One region of the Paeniglutamicibacter sp. MACA_103 genome, then DNA from elsewhere that is predicted to be linked to it. Evidence: riboswitches for the same ligand, from Rfam matches in the RefSeq annotation. Region 1 holds a riboswitch; each other region holds the start of a gene.
The links. A riboswitch is a leader RNA that binds a small molecule or an ion and turns the genes downstream of it on or off. The one in region 1 is predicted to bind S-adenosylmethionine.

Region 1 (3,372 bases):
GCCGTCCTCGGCCTTGGCCAGCAGCAGGTAGGTGATCGGGCCCACGAGGGTGGGGCGGATGGTGTTGCCGTTGGCCGCGTGGGCCTTGAAGGATTCGACCAGGGCGGTGGCGTTGGCCTTGACGGGGGTCCCCTCGCCGATTTCCGGGACCAGGTAGTGGTAGTTGGTGTCGAACCACTTGGTCATTTCCAGCGGGGCGCGGGATTCGTCGCCGCGGGCCAGCACGAAGGATGCGGCGGTGTCGATGGCGCCGTCGGCGTCGGCCAGGTCGGCGAAGCGGGCCGGCAGGGCCGAGAGTGCGACGGTCGCGTCAAGCACCTGGTCGTAGTAGGCGAAGTCGCCCGGCAGCGAGGCGTCGCCGGCCGCCAGGCCCAGCCCGGTGAGGGTGGCGAGGTTGGAGTTCTGCAGTTCGAGGGCCGCGGCGTGCAGCGTGGCCTCGTCGGTGCGGGCGGCCCAGTGCGCCTCGAGGGCCTTCTTGAGCTCGCGGTTGGGCCCGATGCGCGGGTATCCGAGGACGGAGGCGGCGGGGAAGGTTGGCTTCGACATGGTGTTTCTCCTGTTTTTCTGGCGTTGTGGAAAGTGGTGGGAATGCAGGTGGGTCTAGACGGCGGCGCGGGTGGCCCAGGTGTTGCTGGCCTGTGCGCGGGTCCGCGGCAATTCGAGCTGTTCGATGACGTCGAGGGAGCCGCGGTGGTCGTTGAAGGTGTACAGGTGCACGCCCGGCGCCCCGTCCTCGAAGGCGCGCCTGGCCAGGTTGACGGCGGCGTCCACGCCGATGCGGTGGCGCTCGGCGTCCGATCCGGCGGTCTCCAGCGCGTGGGCCAGGAACGGGTCGGGGGCGATCCCGGTCATCGAGGCCAGTCGGTTCAGCCGCCTGAGCGAATTCAGCGGGATCACGCCGGGGATGATCGGGATGGTGACCCCGGCACGGCGGGCGGATTCGACGAGGTTGGTGTATTCATTGGCCTGGAAGTAGACCTGGGTGATTGCGTAGTTGGCCCCGGAACGTTCCTTGGCCAGCAATACCTCCACGTCGTGCTCGAAGGACGGGGACTCCGGGTGCCGGATCGGGTAGGCGGCAACGCCCACGCCCAGCCGTCCCCCGGCCAGGGCGGCCGAGTGGTCCGCCTCGACCTCGCGAATGAGTTCGATCAGGTAGCGGGCGAAGGGAAATTCCCCGCGCCATTCATCCGGATCCGTGGGCAGGTCCCCGCGCAGTGCCAGCACCCCGCGGACCCCCAGGGAGATGAAGTGGCGGATGAGGTTCTGCAGGGATTCGCGGCTCTCCCCCACACAGGTCAGGTGCGCCAGCGGGCGCAGCCGGGTGTTCTGGACCAAGTGCTCGATCAGTTCCAGCGACGCGTTGCGGCGTTCCGGGGACCCCGAGTAGGTCACCGACACGTAGTCCGGATCGGTTGCCTCCAGGGCCTGGATGCTGTTGAAGATCCCCTCGGTGGCGTCGCGGTTCACCGGCGGGTACAGCTCATAGGACAGTGACGGCGGTGCGGCTGTCGTTCCAATGCTCATGTGTGTCTCCTCGTTGGTACGAGGGAGGCATCAGGGATCGCCACAAAAGCCCCAGGGATCCGTCACGGATCTCCTGCGGCGATGATGTGTGAACCTTGAAGCGGCTCCATCGCTTCTGGCATTAGCACCCTCGCCGACAGGAATCCCCGAAACGGGACTCCATCGGATGATGGTTGCTGCGGCGTCAACGAGCCAGATCTCTCAGCCGCTCTTGATGGTTGATGTATCCATCTTGGAACAGCCCCGATCCAGACCGCAAGGAGCTTGCCGGCCCGGCCGTCACGAAGGGCAAAAACACTTCATGTGTCCACACGGCGTCATTTTCATCGGCGGCCCCGGTCACATTGTTACAGCGGCTGATTCGCCCCTTTCACCGGATATGCGGGGATTTTTACGCCGCGCGTTACGCCCGGCGAAACGCGTGAAGCCATTATGACGTGCGCTGCCAGCGCCGCCCGGGGAAGCCGCAGCGGCCGGACCCCGGGTCGTCGTGCCCGGATGCCGGGCCCGCGACGTTGCGCGGATCGCGTCGCAGGGTTCCTGCGCCCCGGCTTCCACTAGGCTGGTGCGCACCATGGACTACAGGAACACGACCCACCTCAGCGGCGGACGGGAACGGGCGATCCGCGAGGACTCGCGGCCCGGGGAAGACGAATTCCGCGTCGATATCGAGCGCATCCGCTTCTCCCCGTACTTCTCCCGGCTCTCGGCGGTGACCCAGGTGATCCCGCAGGCCGGAGCGGGCACCGTGGTGCACAACCGGCTCACCCACTCGCTGAAGGTCTCGGCCGTGGCACGCTCCATCGCCATCGGGCTGCGCAATGCCGACGAGCCCACGCGCACGTTGGTGGCGCAGCTCGGCGGCTGCGACCCCGTCGTGGTGCAGGCCGCCGCCGCGGCACACGACCTGGGCCACCCGCCCTTCGGGCACCTGGGCGAACAGGAACTTGACCGGGCGGCCCGCCAGATCCTCGGGTTGCCCGACGGGTTCGAGGGCAACGCCCAGTCTTTCCGCATCCTCACCGCGCTGGACAGCTGCGACGCGAGCCCGCGCGGGCTGAACCTGACCCGGGCGGTGCGCGCGGCGGTGCTGAAATACCCCTGGACCCGCAACGAATGGCGTTCCATGCCCGTGAGGCCCCCGGAACTGCTGCCTCGCGGCGTGGGCCTTGGCGGAGGCAGCCCCGCGCTGAAGTACTCGGCCTACGACATCGAGGCGGCCGAGATGCGCGATGTGCTCTCGGTGTTCCCGCAGATCGCCGAGCACCAGCAGACCCTGGAATGCTCGGTCATGGACATCGCCGACGACATCGCCTACGCGGTGCACGACCTGGACGATTTCTACCGTGCCGGGGTGCTGCAATACTCCCTGGTCTCCACCGAGCTGCGGCGCTGGCTCGACTCCGGGGCCGAACTCGCCGGGCTGGATGCGCGCGAGCTGGACCAGCGCCTGCCCGGCCACGGGCTCGAGCGCACCTGGCGGCGGGTCGCGGCGAAGGACCCGTGGATCGCCAATGCCGAGGCCTTCCGCGCCTCGGTGCAGCGCGTGGGCCACGACCTGGTCGAGGGCCTGCTGTCCCTGCCCTATGACGGCGGCCTGGATGCCGACCGCGCCGTCACCGCCTTCACCCGGCGCTGGATCGACAGGCTGCAGGCCTCGATCGCGGTGGAGAAGGACCCTGAGGTCCGCAGCGGGCACGTCCGGCTGGCCGACGAGGCCTGGCATGACGTGGTGGTGCTCAAGTTCGTGCACGAACGCTTTGTGCTCGAACGCTCCGACCTGGCGCTGTACCAGCGCGGCCAGACCCGCATCATCCGCTCGCTGGCCGAGGGGCTGGCGGCATG
Region 2 (3,372 bases), on a different contig from region 1:
CGCGAACGCCTCGCCCTGACCACCGCGCAGGCCAACGCCTGCGACTACTGCCTCTCGGTCCACACCTACACCGGCACCCACCAGGCCGGACTGGGCAAGGACGAGATCCTCGACGCCCGCCGTGCCCGGGCCGCGGACCCCAAGACCGACGCAGTGCTGAAGTTCGCCGCCGCCATCCTCGAGACCCGGGGCGCGGTCACCAAGGAGCAGTTCACCGCGGTGCGCACCGCCGGCGCCACCGACGAGGAAATCGGCGAGATCGTCGCCGCCGTCGCACTGAACACGCTGACCAACTTCTACAACAAGGCCGCCGCGGTCGACATCGACTTCCCCACAGTCCGCGCCGCGGACCTCCAGGGCGCCATGGCCTAGGACGCCAGCCCAGCCACGGGCCCGCCGCCGGAATCGCCGGCCGGCGGGCCCGGTGCGTTTCACGGGGCACCCCTTGCGCATGCCTCGCGCAGCCGCCATAATAAACGAACGACATTCATTTAGTGTGACGCCGATCCCATGTGCCCCTTGCCGGGCCCTGTTGCCTCGCGCACCACCGACCCCTGCAGGAGCACGCATCATGAGCTGGTCAATGCCCGCCGAGACCTCGGCCCAGAAGCGCGTCTGGATGGCCTTCCCCCACGAGGGATACACGCTGGGCGACACCGAGGCCGAGGCGCACGCGGCCCGCTCGACCTGGGCCAACGTGGCCCACGCGGTGGCCGGGTTCGCACCGGTCATCATGGTGGTGGACCCCGCGGACGTGGAAATTGCCGCACGCTACCTCGATGAGCGCATCGAGATCCGCACGGCCGAACTCAACGACGCATGGATGCGCGACATCGGACCGACCTTCGTCACGGACGAGGACGGCGGCCTCGCGGCCATCGACTGGGTGTTCAACGGCTGGGGCGCCCAGGACTGGGCGGCCTGGGACAAGGACGCGTTGATCGGCAAGCGGGTGGCAGAGTGGGCCGGCGTGCCCCGCGTCGCCTCGACCCTGGTCAACGAGGGCGGCGGCATCCACACGGACGGGCAGGGCACGGTGCTGGCCACCGAGACCGTGCAGCTGGATCCCGGGCGCAACCCCGGCATCACCAAGGCCGAGGTCGAAGCGGAGTTCGCGCGCACCCTGGGCGCGGCCAAGGTGCACTGGCTCCCGCGCGGGCTGACCCGCGACAGCGAGGAGTTGGGCACCCGCGGGCACGTGGACATCGCCGCGACGCTCCCCTCCCCGGGCACCGTGCTGGTGCACATGCAGGAGGACCCCGAGCACCCGGACTACGCGGTCAGCCGGGAAATCGCCGCATCCTTCCACGGCGCCACCGATGCGCAGGGCCGCGAATTCACCGTCATCGAGGTCCCGGCACCGGCGACGCTGCGCGACGCCGAGGGGTTCGTGGACTACAGCTACATCAACCATCTGGTCGTCAACGACGGCGTGGTGGCCTGCACCTTCAACGACCCCAACGACGAAAAGGCCCTTGCCGTCCTTGCCGACGCCTACCCGGGGCGCACGGTGGTGGGCGTCGATGCCCGCGAGCTCTTCGCCCGCGGCGGCGGCATCCACTGCATCACCCAGCAGGAGCCGATGCCGACGGTGAAGTGAACCCCTTTCGGGAAGGCAGGGGCACTCCCCGTCACAGATGACCGTTTGTTGCTCCCCGCACGCCCGCGCTGGCAAAGTGTCCCCGCTTCGCCGTAGGGTTGGTACAGCTTCACGAATTCTGGCTGCCGCAAGGCAAGGCTCCGACCTTTCCCAGATACCAACCCCATAGTTGCACGGTGGGTGGTTCGGATGACGAAGCGGCCCCGTCGCGCATCCCGCGCGGAGGGGCAAGGACAACGAACCCCAAGGACGTGTGCACTTCATGTACAGCCCCACCCTGACCTCATCCCCCACAGCGAACCCGCTGCCGCGCTTCGCCGGCGACTGGATCACCGCCTGGCTCAACCTCGATGCCGAGACCGACCTGCTACACGTGGGTGCCGGTCCCGACGAGTGGTTGCTGGAGGCGCTGGCCCCGCACAAGCTCTCGGCGGCCCTGGAGGGCCACGGGCCCGTCGAGGGCCAGTTCAACCCCGAGCTGCTGGTGGTCCTGCTGCCCGGGGCGCACGAGCTGGTCGGCAGTTCGTTCTTCCGCCTGCGCGCCTGACGCCCGGGGGGCAGGGTGCTAGATGTCCAGCACCAGGCGCCCGCCCTTGCAGCGCGACACGCAGATCATCATGGTGTCGCCGGCCTCCCGCTCCTGATCGCTGAGCAGCGAATCGCGGTGGTCGATCTCCCCCGAGAGAACCGGGGTCTCGCAGGTCCCGCAGATGCCCTCCCGGCAGGAGTTCAGCACCCGCACCCCGACTTCTTCCAGTGCGGTGAGGATGCTGGTGCCCACCGGAACCTGCACTTCAAGTCCCTCGGTCGTCTCCACGGTGAATTCATGGTCTCCCGCGGCGGGCGCGCTCGCGGTCGGGTCGGCGACAAAGCGTTCGAAGTGGAACCGTGCGGGGTCCTGCCAACCGGAGGTGAGCGTGGCGATGTAGTCCAGTAGCGGGCCGGGGCCGCACACGTAGGCGTGGAATCCCGCCGCCGGGTCGCCGAGCAGCCCACCCAGGGGATAGAGCCCGGACTCATCGTCCGCGTGCACGTGGACCTTCTCGCCGTACTGCGCCAGTTCGCCGGTGAAGGCCATGGAGCTGCGGCTGCGCCCCAGATAGACAAGGCGCCACGGTACCCCGGAGGCCTCGGCCGCGCGCAGCATGGGCAGGATGGGCGTGATGCCTATGCCGCCGGCGATGAACACGTATTCGGCTGCGGGCCCGAGCACGAAGTTGTTGCGCGGGCTCCTGACGCGCAGCTGCTCGCCGGGCTTCAGTTGGTCGTGGATGTAGGCGGATCCGCCGCGGCCGGCGGGCTCCCGCAACACCCCCAAACGCCAGCGCGGGTCCCCGGGGGCGGAACACAGGGAGTATTGGCGCAGCAGCCCGTTGGGGAGCATGACGTCGACGTGCGATCCCGGACCCCAGTCCGGCAGGGCGAGACCATCCGGGCGGGCAATGCCCAGGGAGAGCACCGACTCGGATTCCCGCCGGATGTCCACCACGTCCACGACGAAGAACCCGTCCTCGCTCGTCTGGGTGGTCGCCACCGGTTCCTCGATGACGTGCTTTTCACTTGTGCTGATCACGATGCACCTCCAGTGCTGTGGATTGGGTGGGTGGTGGGTACTGTCTGCGGCGTTTGAGGGGGCCGCGCCGCTGCCGGCTCGTCCAAGGCGGCGAGGACTGCGAGGGAGGCCAGACGCGGGCCAATGGTCACTCTCACACCCGCGCCGTCGAAGGCCCGGACCGAAACCCCGTGCGCGGCGCACGCGCGTTCGATGACCG
Region 3 (3,372 bases), on a different contig from region 1:
ATGCCGACGCTCAAGCGGACCAGGCCCGGGGACACCCCGGCCGCAAGCTGTTCGGCCTCGGTCAGCTGCGCGTGGGTGGTGGAGGCCGGGTGGATGACCAACGACCGCACATCACCGAGGTTTGCCACGTGTGAGTGCAGTTCCAGCGCGTCGACGAAACCCTGGCCCGCCACGCTTCCCCCGGCAATCTCGAAGGCGACAATGGCTCCGGTTCCGCGCGGACCGTACTTGCGGCCCCGCTCGAACCACGGGCTGGAGGGGAGCCCCGCGTAGATGACACGCTCAACCTGCGGCTGGGCCTCAAGCCATTGCGCGACCTCCACGGCGTTGGAGACGTGGCGCTCCATGCGCAGAGAGAGCGTTTCCAGGCCCTGGGCGATAAGGAACGCGTTGAACGGTGCAACGGCCGACCCGAGGTCGCGGAGCAACTGCACGCGGGCCTTGAGGATGAAGGCCAGGTTGGCACCCAGGGCACCGTTGACGCCGAGGTCGCGGGCGAACACCAGCCCGTTGTAGGACTCGTCGGGGGTGTTGAAGCCGGGGAACTTTTCCGGATCGGCGGCAAAGTCGAAGTTGCCCGAATCCACAATGACACCGGCGATCGCGGTGCCGTGTCCGCCGAGGTACTTGGTGGCGGAGTGGATCACGATGTCCGCTCCCCACTCGATGGGACGGATCAGGTACGGAGTGGCCAGGGTGTTGTCGACAAGCAGCGGCACACCCGCCTCGTGCGCGATGGCCGAGACGCCTTCGATGTCGAGCACGTCCTGGCGCGGGTTGGAAACCACTTCGCCGAAGAATGCCTTGGTGTTGGGCTTCACCGCTGCGCGCCACCCGTCGAGGTCATCCGGATCGGCAACAAAGGTGACTTCGATGCCCAGCTTGCGCAGGGTGTGCTTGAAGAGGTTCTGCGTTCCCCCATAAAGGCTCGGGCTGGCCACGATGTGGTCGCCGGCCTCGGCGAGGTTCAAGATCGAGAACGTGGTGGCCGCCTGGCCAGAAGCCAGCAACAATGCTCCCACGCCGCCTTCGAGGTTGGCGATGCGCTGCTCCACGGCTTCCTGCGTCGGGTTGCCGATGCGCGTGTAGATCGGTTCCAGCTCGGCCAGGGCAAAGCGTGCTGCGGCGCTTTCGGCGCTCGGGAACACGAACGAGCTGGTTTGGTAGATCGGCAGGGCGCGTGCGCCGGTTGCGGAGTCGGGTTCCTGCCCCACATGGATCTGACGGGTTTCAAAGGACCAGTTGTTAGACATCTCTTCCCCTTCAAGGATTCTAGGGGTATGCCCGAAGCCGACTCCGGCAGAGGCCGTGCCTTGGCTGGGGGCAATCCCGCGCTTGTCCCACGTCTTTTTGACGTAGGGCCTGGTCTTCACCCGGGGCACCCCACCGCGGCGGAGGGTTGCCGTTCAGCAAGCCGGGGCCTTCTGCTGAAACTCATGACCTTGGCAATAAGTCTGGCGCAGGGCTTCATATCTTCGCAACCACGTCTCAAATTGTGACAAGCCGAAAGGCAACCGCACTACCCCGCGGCCGTTTGGGGAAAGCTGCCCCAAAGCAAGTTAGGGCAGCCTAAGTCGAGAGCCAGATCACAAAGTGCCATGATAGGCACATGATGAGGTTGGACCATGTAACTTACGCTTGTGGACCCGACGGCCTCGCGGCAACTGCCGCTCGGATCGGCGAGGCCCTTGGACTCGAATCTGTAAAGGGCGGTGTGCACCCACGTTTTGGTACGCGCAATGTCATCTTCCCGCTGAAGAACAACCAGTACCTGGAAGTTGTCGAGGTCTTGAACCACCCGGCATCGGACAAGGCACCGTTTGGCCAGGCCGTACGGGCCCGTTCCGAACTCGGTGGCGGCTGGATGGGTTGGTGCGTTGCGGTTGATGACCTGGCTCCGGCGGAAGAACGCCTGGGCCGGGGCTCCGTTCCGGGAAACCGGAAATTCCCGGACGGGCAGGAACTGACCTGGCGCCAGATCGGCATCAACGGCCTGATCGCCGATCCGCAGGTTCCGTACCTGCTGCGCTGGGACGACGGGACCGAGGACCTGCACCCGTCAAAGGCACTGGAACCACAGGGCAAGATCTCCTCGATCAGCATTGCCGGCTCCAGCGAACGCGTCGCCGACTGGCTCGGACAGCCCGAGCAGCTGCCCGTTGGCGAGGTCGCTGTTGATTGGCAGGCTCCCAACGGAACGCCGGGAATCCTCTCGGTGACCTTTGAAACGCCCAAGGGTCAAATCACGCTGTAACGACGCAGCGCGAGGAACCACAATCAAGGTGGGGATCGACCGGTTCATCCGGCCGATCCCCACCTTGCTTAATACCTAGTCCGTTCCGCCGACAGCTTCGTCGACGACGTCCAGCAGTTCGTCCTTCAGTATTTCGAAGTGCTTCACCATGATGGACCCGATCGCCATCAACAGTCCGCCGACCAGCAGGACTTGCTGCAGCAGTCCGGTTATCCAGTAGACCAGTTCGGTTCCCGGCAACATCGTGTCGTAGTACCACGGCCAGATCGGATTGCCGATCACGGCCACGATCGCACCGACGGCAGCCAGTACGAAGCCGAGGCGGAGCATCGTTTTGGAACTCAAAAGTTGGGGCATCGTTGCTTCTCGACTTTCTCCACGTTTCCCGGCACTCACCGTCTACCAATGGCAGACAGTTCTCTCGGCCGGTTCCGGCACCTAATCCCGAGGCCGTTCGGGCTGCGCATGCTTGTCTTTTCGGACGGCGGCCACGGCCTCCTCCGCCGAACGAACCACGAAGGAACCGGCCAACAGGAACAGTCCGCCGTAGAAGGCACCTTGCTGGAGCACTGCGGCAAGTCCGCCCACGAATCCCCTCAGCGGGTCGTAGATGTTGCTTTCATTGATCAGCCAGCCCAAGAGCGGCGATGCGACCAGATAAAAGAGGGCTCCCAGAATCCCCAACACCAATCCAACGCGGAACATTTTCTGAGAACTCATGGCCTGGGGCATGTCCAGCTCCTTGGTTGCGGGGCCCTGCCCCGGCAGCGCAGCAAGTTGGTGGCGCGAGCTTTCTGGGGCCTGTCTGCCTTGAGCCTAGCAACGGGCCCCGGAAGCACAAGCTTTCACAAAGAACGTAATCAAACCGTGTTTCAGGAACCCAGCCCGATGGCCGTGCCCACCAGCGCATAGCCGACGAATCCCGCGATATCCAACAACGCATGGGCGATGACCAGCGGCATGACCCTGCCCCGCTTCGAATACACGTAGCCGAAGACCACGCCCATGGCGACGTTTCCGATGAAGGGGCCAATGCCCTGGTAGAGGTGGTAGCTGCCCCGCAGCACGGCACTGGCGAAGATGATCTGCCACTTCCCCCAGCCCAGGCGACCGAGGCG
Region 4 (3,372 bases), 150 kb from region 1:
TCACCACCTACGGCGTGGTGACCGGGGTGACCAACGGACATCTGCCGGCCGCCTACATCGTGGGGCTGGTGACCATGCTGTTCACCGCCTTCAGTTATGCCCAGATGTCCCGGGCCGTGCCCCAAGCGGGATCCGCCTACGCCTACACCCAGCAGGCCTTCGGCGGAACTGTCGGCTTTGCCACCGGCTGGACCCTGATGCTCGACTACCTGTTCATCCCGATGATCAATTTCCTGCTCATCGGGATCTACCTCAACACGCAATTCCCCGCGATTCCCGCCTGGGCGTTCTCGCTGGTGTCCCTCGTGCTGGTGCTGGGCCTGAACATCATCGGCATCAAGTTCATCGGCCGGCTCAGCGCCACGGTGGTCGCCTCCTCGGTGCTCATGATCGGCATCTTCGTGGCCCTGGTGCTCAACCAGGTCCTCAACGCCGATGCCCCCAGCCTGTTGGCACCCTTCTCCTTTGGCGCCGACGGCCTGGGCCCGATCTTCTCCGGCGCTGCCATCCTCTCGCTCTCGTTCCTGGGATTCGATGCGATTTCGACCCTGTCCGAGGATGCGAGGAATCCCGGCAAGTCGATTCCCGCCGCGATCGTGCTCACCACCTTGGCCGGCGGCCTGATCTTCATCGTCGTGGGCTGGGCCGGGGCACTGATCCACCCGGACCACACCACCTTCGCCGACCCGGATGCCGCGGGAGTCGAACTCATGGCAGGGGTCGGCGGTTCGGTGCTCACCGCGATTTTCGTGGCGGTCTACGTCGTGGGGTCGTTTGGCTCGGCCATGGCCTCGCAGGCCAGCGTGACCCGAATCCTGTACTCCATGGGCCGCGACGGATTGCTTCCGCGCCGCATGGGCATGCTCAACCGCCGTTTTTCCACCCCCGTCTACGCCACCCTCGTGGTCTCCGCGGTGTCGCTGACCTACCTCTTTGTCAGCTTGGAGACTGCGGCCTCGGTGGTCAGCTTCGGGGCCCTGGTTGCGTTCTCCATGGTGAACCTTTCGGTCATCAAGACCTTCTTCATGGATGCGAAGGAGCGCGGTGCCCGCTCGGTGTTGCTCTACCTGCTCATGCCCCTGGTGGGATTCGCGCTGACCATTTGGTTGTGGACCTCGCTCTCCGGCGTCAGCCTCGTGGTGGGACTGGTGTGGTTCGCCGCAGGAATCGGCTTTTTGGCCATCCGCACCAAGGGCTTCCGCACCACCCCGCCGAAGCTTTCCTTCGAGGACTGACGCCGACCCGGAAATGCCGCCCGCACGACGTTCCGGCATCGTGCGGGCGACACCGCCGTTTGCGGGGCGGGACCTTCTAGTCCAGGTGCCGGTCCTGCCAGCTGCGCATGGTCCAGCGGGATTTGGCGGCCGCATCCAGTGTCACCACGCCGGTGTTGGCCAGGGGCGTCGGACGCAGCAGGCCGGGGTCGAAGTTGGTGCTCCTGGAGGCAAGCCAGGTCACCAGCATGGCTGCGTGGCTGACCACCACAAGCTTCCCCGTCCCCGCTGCGCGGGCCTGCTCGATGACCACGTTGAAGCGCTCCAGCGCCGTGTGTGCATCTTCGCCGCCGGCAACCTTGGCTGCCAGGTCGCCGGAGAGCCAGCGGAAAAACACGTCGCGGTAGGCCAGCTGGGCCTCGGGGTCGTTGCGCATTTCCAGTTCTCCGGCGGAGATCTCGCTCAGTCCCGCATGCTCGGCCAAGATCAGGCCGCGCGACTCGGCCAGGGGCGTGGCGGTCATCTTGGCCCGCAGCAACGGCGAGGAGAAAACCGCGTCGACATCCTCTCCACCGAGCCGCTTCACGAGTTCCCGAACCTGCGCCAGTCCGGTCTCGTCCAGCGGGGCGCCGGGGGCCGCGGTGTCCAGGGCCTGCGCCACGTTCGAGGCGGTCTGCCCGTGGCGGATCAAGATGAGTCTCATTCATTCACTCTAAATCGTCGCCGGTGTTTTGGTACGATGAAACCAGCTTCACGAGATGTGCGCCAGCCATGGGCTCCGACCCGGCGCACACACCAACCCCATGCTTCACGGGTGGTTCGGATGACGAAGCGGTCCTGGCAGCAGCCGCTGCCCTGGGGACAAGAGCACACGAAAGGCGCCGCCCCTTGCGCAATCAGTCACGTTCCACCGACACCTGTACCTCGTTCCACTCCGGACACCGCACCAACCCCCGCGCCATCAGGAGCCTCATGGCCCGCCCCACGCTGTGGGCCCCCGCGGACGTCGAGGTCGCGATGTCGATGGCCCACGGACTGACGCTGCACGTGTTTGCCGGCGGGACCCACCACCAGGTGTTCGCCCACGACCTGCCGGAGATCGCCCACCTGCTGCGCATTGCGCCGCGCCCGGCCCCCGGGCTGTCACTGGGGCGGGTCAATTTCCACAACAGCGCGATCGCGCTTCCCGCGGACCCGCGACACAGCGCCGGGTTGCGCTACTTCTCGTTCAGCACCGAACCGCTGTCGGCCTGCAATTTCGAGCGCGACGAGGCACTGGCCCGGGACTTCGAGTCCCTCACGGCCGACCTGCAGCTGTCCTAGCGAAAGATCGGATCGGCGGCGTAGCGCGCCAGCGCTTCCTTGTTGCCCGGGCTCAGGCGCAACAGGCGCTGTTCGTCGACGGAAAAGAACGCCAGGGTCGTGGCGGCGCGCACGCACACCCCACCGTCCACGGGATCGTGGAACTCGTAGCTGATGTCGAAGCTCGCGCCCTTGATGGTGCTGATCCACAAATCCACGTGCGCCGGGACGTTGCGGTAGTCCAGCGGCTTGAGGTAGCGGACCCGGTGCTCGACGACCAGGATCTGCGTGTTCTGAGGGACCGTCGAGAACAGGTCGACCTGGGGCATGATGCCGGGCTTTCCGGTGCCGCCGGGCACCCCGAACCCGGCAATGCGGGCCTCTTCCATCATGCGGACCAGGTTCACGTTGTTGATGTGGCCGTACGCGTCCATGTCCCCCCAGCGCATGGGGACCTCGACGCGGATCTTCTGTTCGGGCATTCAGTCGATCCTTGCCTGGTCATCGGGGCAGATGATGCCCAGCGCCTCCAGCTTCTGGGCAATGCGCGCCCCGTCCGGCTCGTAGACCCAGGGCACCCCGGGGGTGGAGTTCAGGATCCCCTGGCTGCGCCCGCCGGCCAGCACCGCCTCGGAGGGGGTCAGCTGGCGGATGACGATGGCTTCGACATGGCGGGGATAGCGGCGGGCGAATTCGGCGTAGAGATAGGGGTCGTGTTGGCCGTCGTCGCCGATCAGCAGCCATTTCATGTTCGGGAATTCGGCTGCCAGGCGGCGCAACTGGTCGGCCTTGTGCTGCATGCCGGAACGGAACCAGCCGCCCTCGGTGGCGCCCCAGTCGGTCAGCAGCAGCGGTC

Region 2: linked by a shared signal. The riboswitch ahead of ACIPVK_RS06865 (hypothetical protein) and the one ahead of ACIPVK_RS02695 (methylenetetrahydrofolate reductase) in region 1 are both predicted to bind S-adenosylmethionine.
Region 3: linked by a shared signal. The riboswitch ahead of ACIPVK_RS15010 (bifunctional o-acetylhomoserine/o-acetylserine sulfhydrylase) and the one ahead of ACIPVK_RS02695 (methylenetetrahydrofolate reductase) in region 1 are both predicted to bind S-adenosylmethionine.
Region 4: linked by a shared signal. The riboswitch ahead of ACIPVK_RS02000 (hypothetical protein) and the one ahead of ACIPVK_RS02695 (methylenetetrahydrofolate reductase) in region 1 are both predicted to bind S-adenosylmethionine.

The regions. Positions count from the first base shown of each region.
Region 1 is NZ_JBIXLN010000003.1:176,453-179,824, reverse strand. It holds gene metE (5-methyltetrahydropteroyltriglutamate--homocysteine S-methyltransferase) at 1-546, opposite strand, end outside; gene ACIPVK_RS02695 (methylenetetrahydrofolate reductase) at 601-1,527, opposite strand; SAM riboswitch class I at 1,631-1,748, opposite strand; gene ACIPVK_RS02690 (deoxyguanosinetriphosphate triphosphohydrolase family protein) at 2,102-3,372, shown strand, end outside.
Region 2 is NZ_JBIXLN010000010.1:81,549-84,920, reverse strand. It holds gene ACIPVK_RS06875 (carboxymuconolactone decarboxylase family protein) at 1-372, shown strand, start outside; gene ACIPVK_RS06870 (agmatine/peptidylarginine deiminase) at 572-1,600, shown strand; SAM riboswitch class IV at 1,708-1,840, shown strand; gene ACIPVK_RS06865 (hypothetical protein) at 1,863-2,147, shown strand; gene ACIPVK_RS06860 (PDR/VanB family oxidoreductase) at 2,166-3,173, opposite strand; gene ACIPVK_RS06855 (aminotransferase class I/II-fold pyridoxal phosphate-dependent enzyme) at 3,170-3,372, opposite strand, start outside.
Region 3 is NZ_JBIXLN010000032.1:2,724-6,095, forward strand. It holds gene ACIPVK_RS15010 (bifunctional o-acetylhomoserine/o-acetylserine sulfhydrylase) at 1-1,253, opposite strand, end outside; SAM riboswitch class IV at 1,327-1,442, opposite strand; gene ACIPVK_RS15015 (VOC family protein) at 1,610-2,254, shown strand; gene ACIPVK_RS15020 (hypothetical protein) at 2,330-2,599, opposite strand; gene ACIPVK_RS15025 (hypothetical protein) at 2,693-2,986, opposite strand; gene ACIPVK_RS15030 (CPBP family intramembrane glutamic endopeptidase) at 3,127-3,372, opposite strand, start outside.
Region 4 is NZ_JBIXLN010000003.1:27,617-30,988, reverse strand. It holds gene ACIPVK_RS02010 (APC family permease) at 1-1,235, shown strand, start outside; gene ACIPVK_RS02005 (histidine phosphatase family protein) at 1,312-1,917, opposite strand; SAM riboswitch class IV at 1,964-2,088, shown strand; gene ACIPVK_RS02000 (hypothetical protein) at 2,103-2,537, shown strand; gene ACIPVK_RS01995 (acyl-CoA thioesterase) at 2,534-2,998, opposite strand; gene ACIPVK_RS01990 (App1 family protein) at 2,999-3,372, opposite strand, start outside.